Regions from separate parts of the Methylobacterium sp. 174MFSha1.1 genome, predicted to be linked through region 2. Evidence: riboswitches for the same ligand, from Rfam matches in the RefSeq annotation. Region 2 holds a riboswitch; each other region holds the start of a gene.
The links. A riboswitch is a leader RNA that binds a small molecule or an ion and turns the genes downstream of it on or off. The one in region 2 is predicted to bind thiamine pyrophosphate.
Positions count from the first base shown of each region.

Region 1: linked by a shared signal. The riboswitch ahead of thiC (phosphomethylpyrimidine synthase ThiC) and the one ahead of BM430_RS22390 (LuxE/PaaK family acyltransferase) in region 2 are both predicted to bind thiamine pyrophosphate.
Region 3: linked by a shared signal. The riboswitch ahead of thiO (glycine oxidase ThiO) and the one ahead of BM430_RS22390 (LuxE/PaaK family acyltransferase) in region 2 are both predicted to bind thiamine pyrophosphate.

Region 1 covers NZ_FPCB01000018.1:23,912-31,589, forward strand. The annotation lists gene BM430_RS16505 (sensor histidine kinase) at 1-205, opposite strand, end outside; gene BM430_RS16510 (response regulator) at 208-621, opposite strand; gene BM430_RS16515 (ATP-binding protein) at 825-3,545, opposite strand; gene thiC (phosphomethylpyrimidine synthase ThiC) at 3,557-5,437, opposite strand; TPP riboswitch at 5,496-5,607, opposite strand; gene BM430_RS16525 (restriction endonuclease) at 5,745-6,119, shown strand; gene BM430_RS16530 (acyltransferase family protein) at 6,389-7,528, shown strand; gene BM430_RS16535 (type 1 glutamine amidotransferase) at 7,536-7,678, opposite strand, start outside.
Region 2 covers NZ_FPCB01000027.1:19,275-26,952, forward strand. The annotation lists gene BM430_RS22385 (acyl-CoA reductase) at 1-548, opposite strand, end outside; gene BM430_RS22390 (LuxE/PaaK family acyltransferase) at 559-1,635, opposite strand; TPP riboswitch at 1,717-1,842, opposite strand; gene BM430_RS22395 (TetR/AcrR family transcriptional regulator) at 2,176-2,715, opposite strand; gene BM430_RS22400 (RidA family protein) at 2,870-3,280, shown strand; gene BM430_RS22405 (AmpG family muropeptide MFS transporter) at 3,288-4,604, opposite strand; gene BM430_RS22410 (CobW family GTP-binding protein) at 4,723-5,751, opposite strand; gene BM430_RS22415 (amidohydrolase family protein) at 5,748-7,358, opposite strand; gene BM430_RS22420 (ABC transporter permease) at 7,385-7,678, opposite strand, start outside.
Region 3 covers NZ_FPCB01000004.1:37,112-44,789, forward strand. The annotation lists gene dnaG (DNA primase) at 1-1,543, shown strand, start outside; gene rpoD (RNA polymerase sigma factor RpoD) at 1,740-3,737, shown strand; gene BM430_RS00195 (DUF2798 domain-containing protein) at 3,799-4,053, opposite strand; gene BM430_RS00200 (adenylate/guanylate cyclase domain-containing protein) at 4,315-5,562, shown strand; TPP riboswitch at 5,612-5,742, shown strand; gene thiO (glycine oxidase ThiO) at 5,808-7,013, shown strand; gene thiS (sulfur carrier protein ThiS) at 7,010-7,222, shown strand; gene BM430_RS00215 (hypothetical protein) at 7,610-7,678, opposite strand, start outside.

The DNA of each region.
Region 1 (7,678 bases), on a different contig from region 2:
GCGGCAGGATGTCGAGGCCGGTCTCCATCGGCATGTGGTGGTCGAGGGCGACCACGTCGAAGCGCTCCCTCGCGATCAGCGCGAGGCCGGCCTCGCCGTCGGGGGCGTGCACCACCTCGCAGCCGCGCCCCGCCAGGGTGCGGGTGACCAGCCGCGCCAGCCCGGGATCGTCGTCGATGTAGAGCAGGCGGACCGGTTCGGTCACGGTCACGCGCTTTCCGGAACCTGCATCACCGAGAAGAACAGGCCGAGCTGGCGGATCGCGTTGGCGAAGCCCTCGTAGTTCACCGGCTTGGTGATGTAGACGTTGCAGCCGAGGTCGTAGCAGCGCTGGATCTCGCGCTGGTCGTCGGTGGTGGTGAGGATCACCACCGGCGAGCGGCGCAGGTGGGGGTTCGACTTCACCTTCTGCAGGATGTCGATGCCGGTCATGTCCGGCAGGTTGAGGTCGAGCAGGATCAGCAGCGGCCGGCCGGCATTGATCTCGCCGCTGCCGTCGGGCCCGAACAGGGCGGCGAGCGCCGAGGTCCCGTCCCGGAACGACTCGATGACGTTGTTGACGCCGGCCCGGCGGATGTTCCGCTCGATCAGCCGGGCGTGGCCCTCGTCATCCTCGATCATCACGATGTGTACGGCCGGCACCTGACAACTCCCCGTGGCGCAGAGCCCGGCTGGACCGGGACGCCTCTTCCTTGCTGAGCGCACCTGCGCCGACCGCGGGAGACAGGCTCCCATGATCCTCTCTCTAGACCATTTCCCTCGGGCTTGGACACGCGGCTGGCGTAGAAAACGCCGGGACCAGGTTAACCTGGCGTTGCACTCCCTCAACCCTGACGCAACGGCAGCGTCACGCGGAAGGTGGTGCCGGTCCCGAACGCGGAGGACAGGTCGATGCGCCCGCCGAGCGCCCGCACCAGGGTGCGGACATGGGCGAGCCCGATCCCCTCCCCCGGCCGGTCCTGCACGCCGGAGCGGCGGAAGAGCTCGAACACCCGGCCGTGGTCGCGGGGGTCGATGCCGCGGCCGTTGTCGGTCACCTGGAACTCCGCGAGCCCGTCCGAGACCGCGCCCGTGACCGCGATCCGCGGCGGCCGGTCCTTCGCCCGGTACTTGATCGCGTTGTCGATCAGGTTGCCGAAGATCTGCCCGACCGCGACCCGGTCGGCGACGATCTCCGGCAGGTCGCCGATCTCGATCACCGCACCCGCCGTGTCGGCCTGGTGGCGCTGGGCGTCGGCGAGTTCCCGGACCAGGGCGGTCATCGCCAGAGGCTCGGGCTGGAAGGTGCGCCGCCCCTCCCGCGACAGCTTCAGGATCGCGTTGATCAGGCCGTCCATCTTGGTGATCGCGGCCTTGATGAAGCTCACCGATTCCGAGAGGTCGGCATCGATCCGTTCCGCGTCCGGCCGGCCGGCGAGCGCGGCCCGGATGTCGTCCTGGCTCGCCTCGATCTCGCTCGTGAACCCCATGATGTTGACGAGCGGCGCCCTGAGGTCGTGGCTGACGATGTAGGCGTAGCGCTGGATCTCCTCGTTCGATTCGCGGAGCGCCGTCTCGGCGGCGCGCTGCTCGGAGATGTCGGAATGCACGCCGACCCATTCGCGGATCGTGCCGTCGGAATCGAGCACCGGCACCGCCTGGATCGCGAAGGTGCGAAACACCCCGTCGTGGCGGCGCACCCGGTGCTCGTGGGTGTAGCGGCGGCGCTCGGCCACCGCCTGGTTCCAGCCCTCGACGCTGGCGGCCCGGTCGTCCGGATGCACCGCCTCGGCCCAGCCGTAGCCGGCATATTGCTCCGGAGTCTGGCCGGTGAGCGCGGCCCAGGCCGGTTGGTCGCCGCTCATCCGGCCGGTGGCGTCGTTGGTCCAGAGCACGCCGCGCACCGCCTGGACGGCGGCCTCGAACCGGTCCTGCTCGCGCCGCACCGAGGCGAACAGGCGGGCATTGTCCATCGCCACCGCCGCCTGGCCGGCCAGGCCCTCGACCAGCGCCGCCTCGCGGGCGCCGAAGCGGTGCGGCTCGGGATGGCCGAACAGCAGCGCGCCGAGGGTGGCGCCGGTGCCGGAGACCACCGGCACTGCGAGGTAGCTACGCACCGGCAGGTGGCCCTTCGGCATGCCGCCGTGGCTGCCGTAGCGCGGATCCGCCGTCACATCCTCGCTCAGCACCACCCCGCCGGCGGCGAAGGTCTCGCTGAACAGGGTGGTCGCCCGCGGCAGGCCGAACCGGGTGAAGGCCTCCCGCGGCGCACCGGTGAGGCTGAGGAGCTGCCAGTGCTCGGGGCCCTCGGGACCCTCCGGCACCCGCTCGAACAGGGCGCCGTAGGCCGCCCCCGTCAGGTGGGTGGCGGCCTCCACCACCGTGTCGCCGAGGCGCTGGCGGTCGAGCTCGCTCGACAGGGCCGTGCCGAGGCGGTTCAGCACCTCGAGGCGCTGGGTCTCGGCGCGCAGGGCCGCGGCGGCCTTGGCACGCTCGGCCGCCCGCTCGCGCTGGCGCTGGGCGGCGCCCGCGATCTCGGCGCTCACCGCGGCGACCTCCGCCGGCACGCCCGCGAGCACGGGCGTCGCGCGGCCGAGGCCGAGCGCCTCCGCCTGGTCGCGCAGGGCCTGGAGCGGCGCCGCGATGCCGCGGGCGAAGGCGAAAGCGAGGAGCGCCGCGACGGCTGCCAGCATCCCGCCGAGCCCGGCGAACCAGACGAGCGACGCCCGGACCGGCGCCGCCAGCGCCTCCTCCGGCACGCCCACGGCGACGCGCCAGTCCGGCACGCCGGCTCGCGCATAGGCGACGAAGAACGGGTCGCCCTCGAGCGAGGTGCCGCGCCAGCTGCCCTCCGGGCCGTTGGCCGCGCGCAGCTCGTCGGGGGCCTGCGTGCCGGTGAAGCGCTCCGGCGCCCGGGTGCGGGTGAGCACCCTCTGGTCGCGGTCGATCACCGTCAGCACCCAGGCCTTCGGCACGCCGCCGGAGGCGAGCACGTCGCGGATCCGCGAGGTTGGCAGGGAGAAGGACAGGAGGTAGAGCACCGCGTCGCCACCCCGGCGCACCACCGGCACCGTCACCCGGAAGCGACCGTCGATCACGCCCGAGACCGCCGGGCGGCCGTTCAGCGCGCTCGCATCCGCCGCGTCGAGGCGTTCCGCCATCGGCTCGGCGCCGAGGTCGATCAGCCGCCGCCCGTCGGGGTCGCGCAGGGTCGCCGGCAGCCCGCTGCGGCGATAGAGTTCCTGCATCTGCTCGCGGAAGGCCGTGACGTCGCCGCGCTGGAGCGCGTTCGACAGGCTCAGGGCCTCGAGCGTCGCGATCAGGCTCGCGACCTCGCGGTCGACCGCCGCCGCCTCCATCCGGGCGCGGCCGAGCGCGTCGGCCTCCAGGCGCTCGCGGGCGGCGCCGGCGAACTGCCACAACACCACGCCGCCGAAGATCAGGATCGGCACCGCCAGGCCGAGGGCGAAGACGACGAGGCGGCGCACGATGGAGCCGGGACGCGACCGTCCCGGCGCGAGTGTCGGGGCAGGCCCCGGCGGGGCTGCTTGGGCCTGCATCAGCATGAAATGGGGTCCTACTCGCCGGGCTCGACGTAGAGCCTCCCGCCAGCGCCTAAGAATTCCGCCGATTTTTGGGCCATGCCGGCCGCCCGGGCCGCTTCGCCGAGCGGTGTGGCCTCGTTGACCACGGCGCTCGCCGCCTCCATCGCCAGCACCTCGGCGCGCAGGTCCTGGGTGATCTTCATCGAGCAGAATTTCGGGCCGCACATCGAGCAGAAATGCGCAACCTTGTGGGCGTCCTTCGGCAGGGTCTCGTCGTGGTAGGCGCGCGCGGTGTCCGGATCGAGGGAGAGGTTGAACTGGTCCTCCCAGCGGAAGTCGAACCGGGCCCGGGACAGGGCGTCGTCGCGCAGTTGCGCGGCCGGGTGGCCCTTGGCGAGGTCGGCGGCATGCGCGGCGATCCGGTAGGTGATGACGCCGGTCTTGACGTCGTCGCGGTTCGGCAGGCCGAGATGCTCCTTGGGCGTCACGTAGCAGAGCATCGCGGTCCCGAACCAGCCAATCATCGCCGCGCCGATGCCCGACGTGATGTGGTCGTAGCCCGGCGCCACGTCGGTGGTGAGCGGGCCGAGGGTGTAGAACGGCGCCTCGCCGCACTCGGCCAGCTGCTTCTCCATGTTGACCTTGATCTTGTGCATCGGCACGTGGCCGGGGCCCTCGATCATCACCTGGCAGCCCTTGGCATGGGCGACCTTGGTGAGTTCGCCCAGGGTCTCCAGCTCGGCGAATTGCGCCGCGTCGTTGGCGTCCGCGATCGAGCCCGGACGCAGGCCGTCGCCGAGCGAGAACGACACGTCGTAGGCCCGGCAGATGTCGCAGATCTCCTCGAACCGCTCGTAGAGAAACGATTCCCGGTGCCCGGCGAGGCACCAGCGCGCCATGATCGAGCCGCCGCGCGAGACGATGCCGGTGACGCGGCGCGCCGTGAGCGGCACGTGCGCGAGGCGGAGGCCGGCATGGATGGTGAAGTAGTCCACCCCCTGCTCGGCCTGCTCGATCAGGGTGTCCTTGAACACCTCCCAGTCGAGCTTGAGCGGGTCGCCGCCGACCTTCTCCAGCGCCTGGTAGATCGGCACCGTGCCGATCGGGACGGGGGCGTTGCGCAGGATCCAGCCGCGGATGTTGTGGATGTTGCGTCCGGTCGACAGGTCCATCACCGTGTCGGCGCCCCAGCGGATCGCCCACACCATCTTCTCGACCTCGTCCGCCGCCGAGGAGGTCACGGCCGAGTTGCCGATATTGGCGTTGACCTTGACGAGGAAGTTGCGGCCGATCGCCATCGGCTCGAGTTCGGTGTGGTTGATATTGGCCGGGATGATCGCCCGCCCGCGCGCCACCTCGTCGCGCACGAAGTCCGGCGTGATGAAGGGCGGGATCGCTGCCCCGAAGCTCTCGCCGTCGGCGAGCTTCCCCTCGGCCCCCGCCAGCATCGCCTCGCGGCACAGGTTCTCCCGATGGGCTACGTAGATCATCTCCTCGGTGACGATCCCGGCGCGGGCGAACTCATATTGCGTGACGCGCTCGCCGGGAGCGCCCCGGCGGATGGTGCGGGCGGCCGGGCACGGCGCCACCAGCCTGTCCTCGCTCGCGAATCCGTTGTCCTCCGGCCGCACCGCCCGGGGGGCGACCGGCGCGTAGCCGCGGCCTTCGATCCAGGACTTGCGGATCTCGGGCAGCCCGGCCGCAAGGTCAATGCGCGCATCCGTCTCGGTGTAGGGGCCGGAGGGGTCGTAGACCCGCACCGGGGCCTCGCCGGGATCGGAGAGCGCGATGGCGCGGTAGGGCACGCGGAGGTCGGGACGGTCCCTCGGCGAGGCATAGGCCTTCGCCGAGCCGGTGACCGGCCCGGTGGTGACGCGCGTCGGCGATCCTGCGGCGAGGATGGGTGCGTTCATGGATCTCTCCCGGGGAGACGATCCGGCCTCGAGGCGCGAGGACGCACGGGTCACGTCGGTCATGGCAGGTTCCCGTCCCTCCGCCGGTACGAACCGGATCAGGTTCAAGGGTCAGGACGCACGCTCGTCCAATCTCAGCCCCAGATGGCGGGGCTCCCCTCGGTAACGGGGGGACTGTCGGGTGGGGAACGGGGTTTGTCAATCGGGGGCCGCGAGGGGGTGCTGCGGCATCCCGGCCCCTGTCTTGAAACGCACGGACGCCGCGACCCAGATACGGAGGACAATCCTCACCGCTCGGGAGCTTGCCTTGGGACGCCGTGACCGGCGCTGGCGCGACGACGACCCCTCCACCCACGGCCCGGCCACGCGCGAACCGGTGGTCTGCCCGCTCTGCGAGCGGCCGATCCCGCGCGACGCCCGCCAGAGCAAGCATCACCTGACCCCGAAGCTGAAGGGCGGCACCCACGGCGAGACGGTGCAGCTGCACCAGATCTGCCACTCGGCGATCCATGCCCGCCACAGCGAGGCAGAGCTGGCGCGCCGCCTCAGCGACGTCGAGAGCCTGCGGGCCGAGCCGGAGATCGCCCGCTTCCTCGACTGGATCCGCACCAAGCCGGACGACTTCCACACCGCGACGCGCATGACCAGGACGCGGCGGGACTCGAAGCGGAGTTATCGGTAGCGGCCATTTCTGGCAGATGAGAACGCGTCCGCTTCCCGCGACGGGCGGTGCAAGCTCCGTCGTCATTCCGGGCTCCGCTGCGCGGCCCCGGAATGACTCAGAGGACTTCAACATCGTCGAGAGGGCCAACAAGCGTCAGAGCACGCCGGGTGGAAGCTACTCAGGACAGTAAATCGATCGTTGCGAATCCCGGCACGATTCGACCCGCCGACCGTGCGCCGATCTTTACGTCTCCCTGCGAGCCTCGGGCCATCCTCGTGGAGACGCCGATGTCCGCCCGCCCCAACACCGAACCCGCCCTCTCGGTCCGGCCGGACGATCCGGTGCGCCCGCGCGCCGCGCCGGAGGCCGGGCGCCTCGCCTGGGTCGACGTCGCGAAAGGCATCTGCATCATCCTGGTGGTGATGATGCACTCCACCCTCGGGACCGGCGAGGCGATGGGGGGCGAGGGCTTCATGCACCACGTCGTCGAGTTCGCCAAACCGTTCCGGATCCCCGACTTCTTCCTGCTCTCCGGCCTGTTCCTCGGCCGCGTGGTGGACCGCGACTGGCGCCTCTTCGCCGACCGGCGCATCGTCCACTTCACGTATTTCTACCTGCTGTGGATGGTGCTGCAATCGGCGGTGAAATACGGCCAGATCACCGACGGCGCTGGCCCGGGCGCCTTCCTCGCGCACCTCGCCCACGGGTTGATCGAGCCGTACTCGACCCTGTGGTTCATCTACCTGCTGGCGGTGTTCTCGGTCGCCGTGAAGCTCCTGCGCCGGGTGCCCGGCCCGGTGCTGCTGATCGGCGCCGCGCTGCTGCAGCTCGCCCCCATCCACACCGGCTCGACCCTGATCGACGAGTTCTGCGACCGCTTCGTCTACTTCGTCGCCGGCTATCTCTTCGCGGCCCGCATCTTCGGGCTGGCCGACTGGGTGCGGGCGCGGTCCGGCCTGGCCCTCGCCGCCCTCGCCGGCTGGGCGCTGATCGAGGGCGCCCTGGTCTTCACGCCGACCGGCTTTCCCTCGCGCCCGAACCTGGCGAGCCTGCCGGGGGTGAGCCTCGTGCTCGGCGCTGCCGGGGCGCTCGCCATCGTGGCGACGGCCGCCCTGCTGACCCGGGCCGGCGGCCCGGTCACGGCGATGCTCCGGGCCTGCGGCGAGCGCTCGATCGTGATCTACCTCGCCTTCTTCCTGCCGATGGCGGCCCTGCGCACCGTGCTCGTGAAGAGCGGGATCATCGAGGATATCGGCCTCGTCTCGCTTCTCGTCACCGCGACCGCGGTGGCTTTGCCCCTCGGGATCGAGCGGCTGGTGCGCCACACCCCGGCCCGGTTCCTGTTCCGCCGCCCGGCCGCCTTCCACCTCGTCGGCGAGGAGCGGCCCGGCCCGGCACCCCGCCTCGCGGCGGCCCGCACGACCTGAGGCGGCGTCAGCGCCGCCTCTCCGCCGCCGGCCGCACCAGGTGATCGAGGAAATTCCGGATCTCGCGCCGGCGGCGCTCAGGGACCAGCACCTCGGCGGCGACGCCGAGGCGCCAGGCGAGGTCGGGGCGTCCCTCCGGATCGTGGTGCA
Region 2 (7,678 bases):
GCGAGCTTGCCGATGCTGCCGGCCTTGACCAGGAGCCCCGAGACGAGGCTCCACAGCGGCAGGGCCGGGACGTTGCCGGCCCAGACGTGGAGCAGCAGGTCGGGGCCTCGCGCCCGCACGAACCCGCCCTTCACCGCCGGCTGGAAGCCGTCGAGCACGCCCGGATTCGAAAAATCCTCGGCGAGGAAGCGCAGGAGCTGCGGCCGCCGGAAGGTTTTGAGATAGCTCGACAGGCCGAGCCGCACCGTCTCGCGGTCGTAGCCGGTGACGACCGGCAGGAGCGCCTCCGCCTTGCGGCGCACCGGGTGGGTGCGGTCGAGCAGGCAGGCGCTCGCCCGGTCGATCGCCGCGACGATCCGGGCCGTCTCCATCCGCCGCAGGGTCGCGCGGGCGCGGACGTGTTCGCACAGGGCCTTCGCCTGATCCTCGTCGAGATCCGGCAGGGCCACCGCGACGGTCTCGCCCCAGGCGCGGTGCTCGACGATGCGCCGGCCGATTCTCTCGGCGGGAAGACCCGGCAGGTGACCGGCCTGCTCCAAGACACTCATCCCGGGATGCTCATCCCTGCGCGGCGGCCAGGAACTCGGCCACCGCGACCGAGCAGCCGCGCGAGGCCGAGCCCTCGACCCGGCCGAGGAGCTTGAAGCCGCCCGGCGCGATCACCCCGGCATCCTCGGTCAGGATCGCCGAGACCGAGTTGAAATGGGCGAGGTCGTGGTGGACCAGCACGCCGGTCTCGCCCGCGGGCAGGTCCTGGCCGGTCAGCGGATCGACGACGCGGCTGCGGATCCAGTGCGGGCCGGACTTGACCGGCCGACAGACCGCGTTGCCGTCGTCGTAGAACTGGGTGCTCAACTCGGTCATGCCGTACATGTTGAGGCACTCGCTCCGCGGGACCCCGAAGGCCTGCGAGAGCCCGTCGTAGAACGCGTCCGGCTCGATCTCGCGCGACTGGCCCTTGAAGCCGCCGGTGTCGAAGAGAAAGCTGCCCGCCGGCAGGGCGAAGCGGCGGCCCTGCTCGTCGAGCGCGTCCATCACCGGTACGAAGGCGTAGGTGGCGCCGAGGAGCGCGACCGGTTCGCCGGTGGATTCGGCCTGCGCCAGCATTGCCAGCAGCGCGTCGAGGTCGAGCCCGCCGGGACCGACGAAGACTGCGCTATCCTCGGTGCCAAAATGGTCCTTCGCCAGCGCGAGGTAATGGGCGAGGGAGGAGTTCGGCAAAGCCGCCTCGTCCGGGAACAGGATCCCCATCCGGATCTTCTCCCGCCCGCGCATGATCCGGGCGGCGAAGCCCGTGAGCATCGAGGCGTCGTAGACGTGAAGCGTCGGGTGGTAGCTGCGGCCGCGCCCGCTGCCGGTCGTGCCGCTCGTCATGAACACCCGCTCGGCCTCCTCGGGCGGGCAGCAGCTCAGGGTGAGGTCCTTGAATGCCTTGATCGGCACCGCCGGGATGTCGCGCCAGCGCCGCACCGTCAGCGGCGTGCGCCCGCGCTGTTGCGCGAAGCGCCGGTAGGGCGCGTTGTGGGCGAACTGGTAGGCGAAGACCCGCAGGGCCAGGGCCTCGAACTCGGCCTCGCTCGCGCCGGGGCGTCCGATGAAATCGAGGAGCGCCCCGACGATCTCCGCTTGCGACATCACGGCCACCTCGCGCCCATCCCGGGCGACGGCCAGTCCGGCGGAGATCATGCGCGAAAAGACGGCTGTGACGGCCCTGAGCCCTCGCCGGTCCCGCATCCCTACGCCGGCATGACCCGGATCAGGTTCATAGGGTCACCGCGGCGTCCGGACGGATCCGAACCGGCGGAATCTCAGCCTCCTCGCGAGGCCCCCCTGGGAGCCGGGGAGAGTGGGGGGTGTGGGGGCGGGTGTCAAGTTGGGCTCGATGGCCAACACGGATGGCCGCACGTCTCGGCGCATCGACGCTTCATCGTAAGCCACACCCTTTCCCGGACGACTGAAGCGACAGCGGAAGGAGATCCGGGATCCAGCGGAAGAAGTGCCGCGTAGCGGCTCTGTCTGTTGCACCGTTGCAGGCAAGCAGACGCTTCGCGATTTTTCGTGCTGGATCCCGGATCTCCTTCCGCTGTCGCTCCAGTCGTCCGGGAAAGGGCTGCGGGTGTTCGTCGGCCCATGTGGTCCGGCGAAGGGTACTGCCACGGACCCGGCGACGAGCGCTCAAGGCCGCGCCAACCCCTCCGCCAGCCGCCCGAACGCGTCGAGCGCCTTGGCCAAGGTCGCCTCCGGCTCCCCCGACGCCGCGACCCACAGGGCCGCGTGGAGCGAGGCGCCGTTGAGGAGCCGCGCGGCGGCCTCCGCGTCCACCGGGGGGATCGCCCCGTCGGCGACGAGGTCCCGGATGCGCCGCGTCGTCTCGGCGAGGCAGGCGTTCTGGCTCGGCCATAGCGACGGATCGCCGAGGAAAGCCGGGCCGTCGAGGAGCAGGATGCGCTGGATCTCCGGCTCCAGGGCCATCTCGATATAGGCCCGGTACTCGTCGAGGAGGCCGCGCCACGGATCGGTGGCCCGCGCGCCGACGGCTGCCAAGCGCACGGCCATCTCGGCGTCGATCTGCTCGATCACCGCGTGGAGCAGACCCTTCTTGTCGCCGAAATTGTGATAGAGCGCGCCCCGCGTCAGCCCGGCCGCGGCGGTCAGCTCGTCCATCGAGGCGGCGGCGAAGCCCTTCTCGGCGAAGGCCGCCCTGGCCGTCCGCATGAGCTTCTCCTTCGTCTCCTCCATCATCTGCGCGCGTCGCCCGGCCACCCCGACCCCCACTCATTTCCGCATACGGTACGTATGTGAATTGACATACGGCGCGTATCCGTGCTCTCTCACATACGTCACGTATCTCAAATCGAGGAGACGATCCATGGCCCCGGCTCATTCCAAGCGCGACGCCGTCTTCCCGCCCGGCCGGCAGGCGCTCTACGAGAAGCACCGCTACTCCGCGGCGATCCGCTCCGGCGACCTTCTGTTCGTTTCCGGCCAGGTCGGCAGCCGCGAGGACGGCTCGCCGGAGCCCGATTTCGAGGCGCAAGTGGCACTTGCCTTCGCGCGACTCTCGGCGGTGCTGGCGGCGGCGGGCTGCACCTTCGACGACGTCGTCGACGTCACGACCTTCCACACCGACCCGGCGGCGCAGTTCGACGCGGTGATGCGGGTGCGCGATCGTGCGATCGGGGCGGCGCCCTATCCGAACTGGACGGCGGTCGGCGTGACCTGGCTCGCGGGATTCGACTTCGAGATCAAGGTGATCGCGCGCATTCCGGGCACGGCCTGATCCCGGATCAGGGTTTCGCCGGCGCCTCGTCCGAGATGCCGACCTTGGCCCAGACGGTGAAGGCGAGCAGCGCCACCGGCACGCCGATGAGCGAGGTCAGGACGAAGAACAGGGGAAACCCGGTCCGCTCGACGAGGAAGCCGGAGAACCCGGCCAGCACGCTGCCCGGGAAGGCGCAGAGCGAGGTCAGGAGCCCGAACTGGCTCGCGGCGTGCTCGGTCGAGGCCAGCGTCGACATGTAGGTGATGAGCACCACCGACGCGAAGGCGTAGGCGAAGTTGTCGATGCCGACGGTGACCGCGAAGGTCCAGAAGGCCTGGCCGCCGTCGCCGCCATGCGCCGCCAGATAGGCGAGGCTCAGGTGAGAGGCCGAGGCCGCGACGGTGCCGATGAGCAGGCTCGGCAACATGCCGATTCGCGGGATGAGGGCGCCGGCGAGGAAGGTGCCGCCGAGCCCGATCCAGAAGCCGAACAGCTTGGTGACGGTGGCGATGTCGGTGTTCGAGAAGCCCTGGTGCTTGAACAAGGGCACCGCCATCGCGGTCGCGACGTAGCCCGGCATGCGAAAGCCGGCGACCAGCAGCAGGATCGCCGGCGCCATCGGGCCGAGGCGGCGGAGAAGGTCGCGGATCGGCGCCCAGACCGTGTCGACGAGGCCGGCGCGGGCTGCGTGGGGCGTCTTGTCCGAGGGCGGCTCGGGGGCGAGCACGGCCGCGACCATGCCGACCAGCATCAGGGCGCCCATGACGAGGTAGGCGCCGCGCCAGCCGATCCGGTCGGCGAGGAACAGTGCGCCGGCCCCTGCCGCGAGGTTGCCGATGCGCCAGCCGATCTCGGTCCAGGACGACAGCACGGCCTGCTTTTCGGGCGGCCGCACGCTGGTGATGCGCCAGCCGTCGATGACGAGGTCGAGGGTCGCGCCGGCAAATCCCAGCGCCACCGAGAAGGCGATCGTCCAGGCGAGCCAGTGGGCCGGATCCCCGAAGGCGATGCCGGCGAGCATCGCCATGACGGCCGCCTGCGCCACCACGATCCAGCCGCGGCGCCGGCCGAGCATCGCCCCGAGGAGCGGCGGGTCGTAGCGGTCGAGGAAGGGGGCCCACAGGAACTTGAACTTGTAGGCCAGCGTCATCTCGCTCAGGAGCCCGATCAGGGCGATCGAGATGCCGGCGTCCGAGAGCCACGCGGCCTGCGTCCCGTAGACGAGCAGGAAGGGGATGCCGGAGGTGAAGCCGAGCCCCAGCGCCGGCGCGATCCGGCGGTCGGTGAACAGGGCCGACCAGAACGGCTCTCTCTCGGGAGATGTCACGGCCGGTGCGGTCATGCTCGCTTTGATCTGCTAGCCCGGATCGGGGCGGATATTCGGGGAATTACAGCTTAACCGGCGGATGTGACGGCCGTTCCGGCGGAACCTGTCCCCGACGGCAGCCGGTGCTCGTCGATCAACCCCGCACCCCCTCCGCCCGCGGCACCCCGGCCCCCGCCTTGACGAACGGGCTGTCCGGCACCCGCGGCGCGAAGCGGAACAGCCCGGCAGGCGCCACGCCCTCCAGTTCCCCCGCCGCCAGATCGCGGGCGATCACCACCACGAACGGCGCGGCCGCCTCGCCGGGTCGGCCGAAGGGGCGGGGACGCGAGAACAGCGTGCCGACGCTCTCGACCAGCACGGGCCGGTCCGACTCGACGACCCGCACCAATCCCTTGAGGCGCAACAGCCGCTCGCCGAGACGGCCGGCGAGGTTGTCGAGCCAGGCGGCCAGGTCGTCGTAGGGGAGGGGGGCGACCGGCCGGGCGAGCCAGACCGCGACGCGGGGATGGGAGCCCGCCAACTCCGCCTGGAGCAGAGCCGGATCGAGGCCGGCGCCGGGCAGGGGCGCGAAGGCGGCCGCCACCGCGGCGGCACGGTCGGGATCGGCCACGATCTCGGCGAGCGGGTTCAGCCCCGCGACCTCGGCCCTCGCCTGCGGGAGGTGACCGTCGGGCGCGGCGTCGAGCTTGGTGAGGACGATGCGGTGGGCGGCGGCCCATTGCGAAGCGGCCTCCTCGAAGGCGGTGGTGTCGGGCCCGCGGAGCGCGTCGTAGGTGGCCAGCACCGAGACCCGCATCGGGAACCCGGCGAGGCTCGCGAGCTGGCGCAGGACCGGGCCGGGCTTCGACAGGCCGCTCGTCTCCAGCACGATGCGTCGGAGCGGCCCCGAAGCCTCCGGCCGCTCGGCGGCGAGCAGCGCCTCGACGGTGCGGGCGAGGTCGCTCGTCATCTGGCAGCAGACGCAGCCATTCGCCAGCATCGTCATCGGCACGTCACCCCCGCTCTCGCGCAGGATCAGCCCGTCGAGCCCGATCTCGCCGGCCTCGTTGACGATGATCGCGGTGTCGGCCGCCTCGGGGAGGGCAAGGTAATCGCGCAGGAGCGTCGTCTTCCCCGAGCCGAGGAAGCCGGTGAGGACGACGACATCGAGGCTCTCGCTCACGGCGCCGCCTGCTGCGGCGCTGCGTATTGCGCCGGCACCGCCTCGTCCCAGGTCGCCTTGACCAGGGCGCGTACGTCGGCGAGCAGTTCGGCGGTGTCGTAGATCACCCCGTCCTTGATCGTGTACTTGAGGCCCCGGTGCCAGGTGGCGCCGTTCGTCGCCTCGTCGAGGCGCAGGGCGCCTGTGCCGTAGAGCAGCTTGAAGTCGGTGAGCGGGTTGTGGTCGTGGACGAGCAGATCGGCGCGCTTGCCGACCTCGACCGTGCCGATCTCGTCCTCGAGCCCGCACAGGGCGGCACCCTGCGAGGTCGCGGCGCGCACCACCTCCAGCGGGTGGAAGCCGGCCTCCTGCAACAGCTCCAGCTCGCGAATGTAGCCGAAGCCGAAGATCTGGTAGATGAAGCCCGAATCCGAACCGGCACAGACCCGGCCGCCGCGGTTCTTGTACTCGTTGATGAACGCCATCCAGAGCCGGTAGTTCTCCTTCCACTCGATCTCGTTCTGGGTCGACCAGCGATACCAGTACGAGCCGTGGCCGCCGCGCTGCGGGGTGAAGTAGTCCCACATCGACTTCCAGGTGTACTCCTTGTGCCAGTCGGCCTGGCGCGCCCGCATCAGGTCGCGGTTGGCGTCGTAGATCGTGAAGGTCGGCACGAAGGTGAAGCCGAGCTCCAGGAACCGCTCCAGGGTCTCGTTCCACTTCTTCGATCCGGGCTCCGCCCCCTGTCGGAACATCTGTCCGGAGACCGAGAAGCGGAAGTACTCGTCGTTGTAGTCGTAATCGAGCGGGAAGTTCTGCACCACCCGGTCCTCGAACAGGGCCTCGGGCAGGCCGTAATAATGCTCGGCGCTGGTCAGGCCCCAGCCGGCGGTGGTGAGCGCGTTCATCCGCGTCACCGCCATCTGGGCGTGGTGGCAGCCGGATTTCAGCCCGAGCTTCGCGCACTCGTCGAGGGCCGCCTCCATGATGGCGGGCGGGGCCCCAAAAAACTTCACCCCGTCGGCGCCGCGCTCCTTGAGCTTGCGCAGCCACGCCCGCCCCTCCTCGGGGGTGTGGATCAGCTTCAGCATGTCGTTGACGGCCGGGAAGTAGCTGTAGGCCAGCAACCGCGGCGCCGCGATCTCGTTGGCGTCCGAGCGCTTCTTCTGGTCGAGCATCCAGTCGAGGCCGTTGAACGAACCCATCTCGCGCACCGTCGTCACGCCGTGGGCGAGCCAGAGCTTGTAGACGTACTCGACCGGCGGCACCCAGCCGTTGGCGGCGTGATACGCGACGCCCGCATGCGCGTGGCAATCGACGAAGCCGGGCGTCACCCATTTGCCGCGGCAATCGATCTCGTGGTCGCCGGGTGCCGGCCGGTTGGCGGTGTTGGCGAGATTGCCTGTCACCTTCTTCAGCTGCACGATGCGGCCGTTCTCGACCACGATGTCGGTCGGGCCGATCGGCGGCGCGCCGGTGCCGTCGATGACGGTGGCGCCCCGCAGCACCAGGCGCTTGTGCGGCCCGATCCCGCGGTCGCGGGAGGTCGAGGGCACGAGGGGCGGCTGGCCGGCCTTGGCCCGCTCGGCGGCGAGCTCGTTGCCGGCGGGGATGGGGGCGTCGCTCATGGGGTCCTCCCGTGTTCTTGTTAGGCCTAGCGCGCGTAGCGGCGGCCGAGAAGCGCGGTGCCGAGCGCGGTCAACACCAGGGTCGCGGCGAGCAGGATGAAGGCCAGCGCCGCGCCGAAGGGCCAGTTCATGCCCCGCGAGAACTGGTCGTAGACGGCAGGCGCCATCATCTTGAACTGCGAGCCGCCGAGCAGCACCGCGGTCGCGTAGGTGTTCATGCACAGGATGAAGACGAGGACGCAGCCCGCGACCGTGCCGGGGAGCGCCAGCGGCCACACCACCCGGCGAAAGACCGTGAAGCCGCTGGCGCCGAGATTGGC
Region 3 (7,678 bases), on a different contig from region 2:
CGAGGAGCAGCTGGCCGGCCGCGCCGGGGCGCGCGCCCGCGACTACCTCGCCGGCCGCGGGCTCGACGGCGAGGTGGGCCGCACCTTCCGCCTCGGCTACGCCCCGCCCGAGCGCTACGCGCTCCGCGACTACCTCGCGGCCCGCGACGTGCCGGCCGAGCTGATGGTGGAGCTGAACCTCCTCACCACCGGCGACGACATCAAGGTGCCGTTCGACCGGTTCCGCGACCGCGTGATCTTCCCGATCCGCGACGTGCGCGGCCGGGTGGTGGCCTTCGGCGGCCGCGGCATGAGCCCGGACGCCAAGCCCAAATACCTCAATTCCTCCGAGACGCCGCTCTTCCACAAGGGGCGGATGCTCTACAACCACCACGCCGCCCGGAAGAGCGCGCACGACACCGGCCGGGTGATCGCGGTCGAGGGCTACGTCGACGCCATCGCGATGACGCTCGCCGGGCACCCGGAGGTGGTGGCCTCCCTCGGCACGGCGCTGACGGAGGACCAGCTCGCCCTGCTCTGGCGCATGGCCGACGAGCCGATCCTGTGCTTCGACGGCGACGGCGCCGGCCGGCGCGCCGCCTACCGCGCCCTCGACGTCGCGCTGCCGGCGCTCCAGCCCGGAAAGTCGCTGCGTTTCGCCCTGATGCCGGAGGGCCAGGACCCGGACGACCTCTTGCGCACCGGGGGCGCGGGCGCCATCGACCGCGTGCTCGACGGCGCGAGGCCGCTCGTCGACGTCCTGTGGTCGCGCGAGACCGAGATGAGCCCGGTCGACACGCCGGAGCGGCGGGCCGGCCTCGCCCAGCGCCTGCGCGAGATCGTCAACGGCATCCGCGACGAGACCCTGAAGCGCTACTACCGCGACGAGATCGAGGCGCGCCTGCGCTCCCTGAGCCCCAATGGGGGCGCCCGCCGGGAGGGCGGGGGCGACCGGGCGTACCGGGAGCGGACGCCCTTCGTGCCGCGTGGGCGCGGGCAGCCCCCGGCGCCGGTCTCGCCGCGGCTCACCGCCCGGGCGAGCCCGCTGCTGGCCCGCTCGTCGCTGTTCTCCGGCGGCTCGTCCTCGCGCGAGGCCCTGATCGTCGCGGCTCTCCTGGTCCATCCGGAGCTGCTCGCCCGCGAGGCCGAAGAATTGGCCGAGGTCGAGTTCGAGGGGGCGGATGCGCGGTCCTTGCGCGGCGCGCTGCTCGATCTCGCGGCGGAGGGCGGGGCGGGCGACGCCGCCTTCCTCGACGCGCGGCTGGAGCGGGCCGGGCTCGCGGCGGCGGCGGGCCGGGTTGCCGGCCTGGTGCGCCCCGGCGACCGCTGGGTGCTCGATCCGCACGCCGATCCCGTGCGGCTGGAGGACGCGCTCCGGCAGGCCGTGATCTTGCACCGCAAGGCTGGAACGCTACATAGCGAACTCCGGGCCGCCGAACGCGCCCTGGCGGATGAGGAGACGGAGGCCAACTTCGCCTGGCTGCGCGACGTGAAGACCCGCCTCTCCGTGGTGGCGGGCGCCGAAGCCGAGGCGGAGGTGACCGAAGAGACGGAATCGCACTGACGCCGAACCCGACTCGGGCGAGGTGCGGCTTGCGGCTTCCGTCCGGACTAGTTAACGGCAAGTCGATCGAATGGCTTGCACATTTGCGTGAGTTCCTGGGGCGGCTCGTGCGCCGTCCGACGAGACATCACGGTGCCGGCACGGCGGGAGCCTCCCCCGCCTGGGCACTGCCGACACCGGGAAGCATAGGCTGAGCATGGCGACGAAGGCAACGGAACGAGACGAGACCGAGGCGGCCCCCGAGCAGCAGACCGACGGCCCGCTCCTCGACCTGACGGATGCCTCCGTCAAGCGGATGATCAAGCTCGCCAAGAAGCGCGGCTACGTCACCTACGACGAGTTGAACGAGGTGCTGCCGCAGGAGGAATTCACCTCCGAGCAGATCGAGGACGTGCTCGGACAGCTGTCCGAGCTCGGCGTCAACGTGGTCGAGGCCGAGGAGGCCGACGAGCAGCAGGGCGAGAACGCGCCTCAGGAAGCCGCCGAGGAGGAAGAGGCGAGCGAGGGCGGCGAGGTGGCCGAGGTCGCCGCCGCGCGCCCCGTCGCGCTCCGGGCCGAGACCACGAAGGAGCCGACGGACCGCACCGACGATCCGGTCCGGATGTACCTGCGCGAGATGGGCTCGGTCGAGCTCCTGTCGCGTGAGGGCGAGATCGCGATCGCCAAGCGGATCGAGGCCGGGCGCGAGGCGATGATCGCCGGCCTGTGCGAGAGTCCGCTGACCTTCCAGGCCATCATCATCTGGCGCGACGAGCTCGTCGACGGCCGGGTGCTCCTGCGCGACATCATCGACCTCGAGGCGACCTATGCCGGCCCCGACGGCCGCGCCGGCCCCGCCGAGGGTGAGGTCGAGGGGGAGGGCGACGAGGAGGCCGAGGGCGAGACCCCGCCGGAGGGCGAGGGCGACGAGGACGACCTCGAGAACAACGTGTCGCTCTCGGCGATGGAAGCCGAGCTGAAGCCGCGCGTGCTCGAGACCTTCGACGCGATCGCCGAGAACTACCGCAAGCTGCGCAAGGTCCAGGCCGAGCAGGCCGAGACCCGGCTCAAGGGCGCCGCGGCTTCTGAATCGCAGGGGCAGCGCTATTCCGAGCTGAAGAACACCGTCGTCGCCGACGTGAAGTCGCTGTCGCTGAATTCCAATCGCATCGAGGCGCTGGTCGAGCAGCTCTACGACATCAACAAGCGGCTGATCTCGCACGAGGGCCGCCTGATGCGGCTCGCCGAGAACCACGGCGTCGCCCGCGACGAGTTCCTGCGCCACTACCAGGGCTACGAGCTCGATCCGCACTGGGTCGAGCGGGTGGCCAAGCTCGGCGGCAAGGGCTGGAAGAACTTCACCGAGCGCGGCGCGGTAAACATCCTGACCCTGCGCGAGCAGATCATCTCGCTCGCCTCCGAGACCGGCCTGGAGATCCAGGAGTACCGGAAGATCGTCCACATGGTCCAGAAGGGCGAGCGCGAAGCCCGCCAGGCCAAGAAGGAGATGATCGAGGCGAACCTGCGGCTGGTGATCTCGATCGCCAAGAAGTACACCAACCGCGGCCTGCAATTCCTGGACCTGATCCAGGAGGGCAACATCGGCCTGATGAAGGCGGTCGACAAGTTCGAGTACCGCCGCGGCTACAAGTTCTCGACCTACGCCACGTGGTGGATCCGGCAGGCGATCACCCGCTCGATCGCCGACCAGGCCCGCACGATCCGCATCCCGGTGCACATGATCGAGACGATCAACAAGATCGTCCGGACCTCGCGCCAGATGCTGCACGAGATCGGCCGCGAGCCGACCCCGGAGGAGCTGGCCGAGAAGCTGGCGATGCCGCTGGAGAAGGTGCGCAAGGTCCTCAAGATCGCCAAGGAGCCGATCTCGCTGGAAACCCCGATCGGCGACGAGGAGGATTCCCACCTCGGCGACTTCATCGAGGACAAGAACGTCGTCCTGCCGATCGACGCGGCGATCCAGTCGAACCTGCGCGAGACCACCACCCGGGTGCTCGCTTCGCTCACCCCCCGCGAGGAGCGCGTGCTGCGCATGCGCTTCGGCATCGGCATGAACACCGACCACACCCTCGAGGAGGTCGGCCAGCAATTCTCGGTGACCCGCGAGCGCATCCGCCAGATCGAGGCCAAGGCCCTGCGCAAGCTCAAGCATCCGAGCCGGTCCAGGAAGCTGCGGAGCTTCCTCGACAACTGAGACTCTGGACCCGATTCGAAGAAGGGCCCGGCAGGCAAATCGCCTGCCGGGCCCTTCTTCGTCAGCGCGGCGGCGCCACGATCCGCGCCACCGCGCGCCGCACCAGCGGCAGCACGAGCAGCAGCGTCGGGAAGGCGACGAGCCAGGAGAAGCCCCAGGCGCGCGGCCAGTGCCACACGAGGTCCGGAGTGACCCCGTGGGCGAGCAGGGTCGAGATGCCGGAAACGACGCAGGTCATCAGGACGGAGAGGAGGAACGCGGTCACCAGCGGCGCGGAGGAGGCCGGCAGGCGTCGCGGAGAGGAAGGAGAAGACATGACACGTCTTTCGGAACAGGCTCTCGGCCCGGACGATGCGGCACGCACCCGCCCGGTGCCAATCACCTGAGGGAGCGCGTTGCTTGACGTGAGACGCTTACGGCCGGCCGGAGCATGGCCCGGCGACGAACTCAGGCTTAGCAGGACCGAGGGCCGATGCCAAGGAGGTCCGATCCCGGGCCGGCGGGCCGGTTGTCCGTAGCCAAGCCTTCTCCGCGATCAAGCCTTGCCGTCCCGCGGCGCAACGCCCATGTCAGACCCATGTACGACCAGCCTCGCACCAACCCGGTTCCGACGCCCACGGCCGCGGCGGACGGGTCGGAGGCGAGCGACATCCCGATCGGCCTGTTTCGCGACTGCGTGGCGCTCCGCGACTGGCTGCTCAGCGAGGGGGCCAGATTGCCGGAATCCGGCGACCTCCTCGCCGGCATGGCCGAGCGGCTGAACGACCTCGGCGTGCCGGTCGACCGCGCCACCACCGCCATCGACGCGCTGCACTCGGACTATTCCGGCGTCGGCCGGTTCTGGACCCGGGAGGACGGCGTCAGCTTCCGCCTCTTCCCGCATGGCGAGGCCAGCGAGAAGGCGCTCGCCCGCAGCCCCTTCGCCCATGTCTACGCCACCGGCGAGTGGCTGATCCTCGACCTGCGCGAGACGCCGGACGACCGCTTCAGCATCGTCCCGGAGCTTAAAAGCGCGGGCTTCACCCATTACATCACCGTGCCGCTGTTCTTCACCAACGGCACCAAGAACGGCGTCACCTTCGCGACCCGAGATCCGCGCGGCTTCGGCGACGACGACCTGGCGATCCTGCGCTTCATCGTGCCGACCCTGTCGGCGGTGATGGAGATGCGCGGCCTCAACGCCCGGCTCGACCACGTCTTGCGGGTCTATGTCGGCGACGGGCCGCATCAGGCGATCCTCGCCGGCTTCATCCGCCGCGGCCAGGTCGAACGGATCCGCTCAGCGATCCTGTTCGCCGACATGCGCGGCTATACCCGCCTCACCGATGCGCTGCCGCCCGAGGCCTCGGTCGAACTCCTGAACACCTATTTCGACTGCCTGGTGCCGCCGATCGAGAGCGAGGGCGGCGAGGTGCTGAAATACATGGGCGACGGCCTTTTGGCGATCTTCCGCGAGAGCGGCGACGATCTCGGCGGCGCAGCGCAGGGCGCCCTCTCGGCGGCGCAGGCCGCGCTCCGCCGCGTCGAGGAGGCCAACCGCGCCGGGCGCTTCCCCACCCGCATCGAGGTCGGCATCGCGCTCCATCACGGCGAGGCGGCCTACGGCAATGTCGGATCGGGCGCGCGGCTCGATTTCACGGTGATCGGCCGTGACGTGAACCTGGCCAGCCGGCTGGCCAAGCTCAACAAGGTCCTGTCCGAGCCGCTCCTGATGTCGAAGCCCTTCGTCGACTTCCTGTGGGGCGACCCCGAATTGCTCGGCACCCACCCCCTCGACGGCTTCGCCGAGGAGATGGCGATCTACCGTCCGGGCAAGGGTGGTTGAGACGCGGATGAAGACCGGTTGACGGCGGGCCCGTCCCTCGCCAGATAGCGGGTGTTCCAGGGAGATCCCCGACAAGGGGCTGAGACACCGCTGGACCGGCCTTTCAGGCCCGGTCAGCGCGGAAATCCTTCGAACCTGATCCGGCTCATACCGGCGTAGGGATTGGACAGGATCCTCGTGGATCCGCGCGCATCATCCGGCCACCGGGCGCAGTCCACTCTCTTCGGGCCACCGTGGAGACGAGGGTGCACGCGCAGACGATCGGACGGCGGGGCGGACCGAGCCCGAGCCCGGAGAGCGACCGGTTGCCTGAACGAGCCGACGCCGCGGTGATCGGCGCCGGGCTGATCGGCCTGTCGGTCGCGTGGCGCCTGGCGCGCGCGGGCCTCTCCGTCGCGGTGATCGAGCGCGGCCGCGTCGGCGACGGCGCCAGCCTCGCTGCCACCGGCATGCTGGCCGCGGCCGCCGAGCACGAGCCCGGGGGCGAGGTTCTGTCACCGCTCTGCCTTGAAAGCCAGCGCCTCTGGCACCCGTTCCGCGACGAGCTGGAGGCCGAATCGGGCCTCTCCATCGATTACCGCCGCGAGGGCACACTGGTGATCGCGCTCGGTCGCGACGAGGTCGAGCGGCTGCGCTTCCGCCACGAGTTGCAGCGCCGCGACGGTCTGTCCGTCGAGTGGCTGTCCGGACCCGCCATCCGCGCCCGCGAACCGGGCCTGCGCCCCACCGTCACCGCCGGCCTCTTCTGCCCCGACGACCACCAGGTCGATCCCGCCCGCGTGATGGCCGCCCTGCGCCAGGCCTTCCGGGCCGCGGGCGGGCGCCTCGTCGAGGGGACCATGGTCACCGCGCTCACCCGCGAGGGCGGCCGGGTCACCGGCGTCGAGACCTCCGCCGGTACGTTCAGGGCCGGCACCGTCGTCCTCGCCTCCGGCGCCTGGGCCGGGGAGGGGGGGCTGGTGCCCGACCTCGCCCTGCCGGTCCGCCCGCTCAAGGGCCAGTCCATGGCGCTGCAGATGACGCCGCGCAGCGGGCTTCTCTCTCACGTGGTCTGGACCGAGCAGGTCCACATGGCGCCGAAGGGCGACGGCTCGCTCATCGTCGGCGCCACCGTCGAGGAGGCCGGCTTCGATCCGCACCTCACCGGCGGCGGCCTCTACGCCCTGCTGGAGGGCGCCCGCCGGGCGCTGCCGGGGGTCGAGGAGATGCGGGTGGAGGGCATCTGGAGCGGCTTTCGCCCGACCTCCGACGACGACGCCCCGATCCTCGGCGAGGCCCGGCCCGGCCTGGTGCTGGCCGCCGGCCACCACCGCAACGGCTACCTCCTGGCCCCGGTCACCGCCGAGGCCGTCGCCACCCTGATCCTGTGCGGCGAGACGCTGCCGGTGGCCGCGCCCTTCGGCCTGTCCCGGTTCGCCCCGCCGCCCTCCCTTCGAAGCGAGACCGCATGAAGCTCCTCGTCAACGGCGAATCCCGCGACAGCGAGGCCGCCACCCTCGACGCCCTGTGGCGCCAGGAGACCGCCGACCTGGACCTGCCCGGCCCGCAGGGCTTCGCCATCGCGCTCAACGGCGCGGTGGTGCGCCAGCGCGACTGGGCGGCGACGGCGCTCGCCGAGGGCGACCGCGTCGAGATCGTGCGGGCGATGCAGGGGGGGTAGGAACGAGCGTCCGTCTTGAACGACGTAGCCGTGCGTCGCGAGGTATGGGCCCATTCCCGTCCAGTTTCATCCCCGCCCTTTCCCGGACGACTGGAACGAAGTGGAAGGAGATCCGGGATCCAGCACAGATGTCGCGAAGCGTCCGCCTGTCTGCACCGTTGCAAGAGACAGAGCCGCTTCGCGGCGAGTCCTTGCGCTGGATCCCGGATCTCCTTCCGCTGACGCTGCAGTCGTCCGGGAAAGGGCCGTGCCTTGCGACAGGCAGCCAGGCTGAAAGCACTGTGCTCGTGGGCCTCGACAGGTCCGACGACGCCGTGATGCTCGTATTCAGGGCGCGGGTGAGGGTCTGGACCGGCGTCCCGATGATCTCAAGCCGTGACGAGGTCTTCAGAACCCCCCGGTCCGCCACAGCGCCAAAGCCGCCGCGACCAGCACGGCGACCCAGGTGCCGGCGAC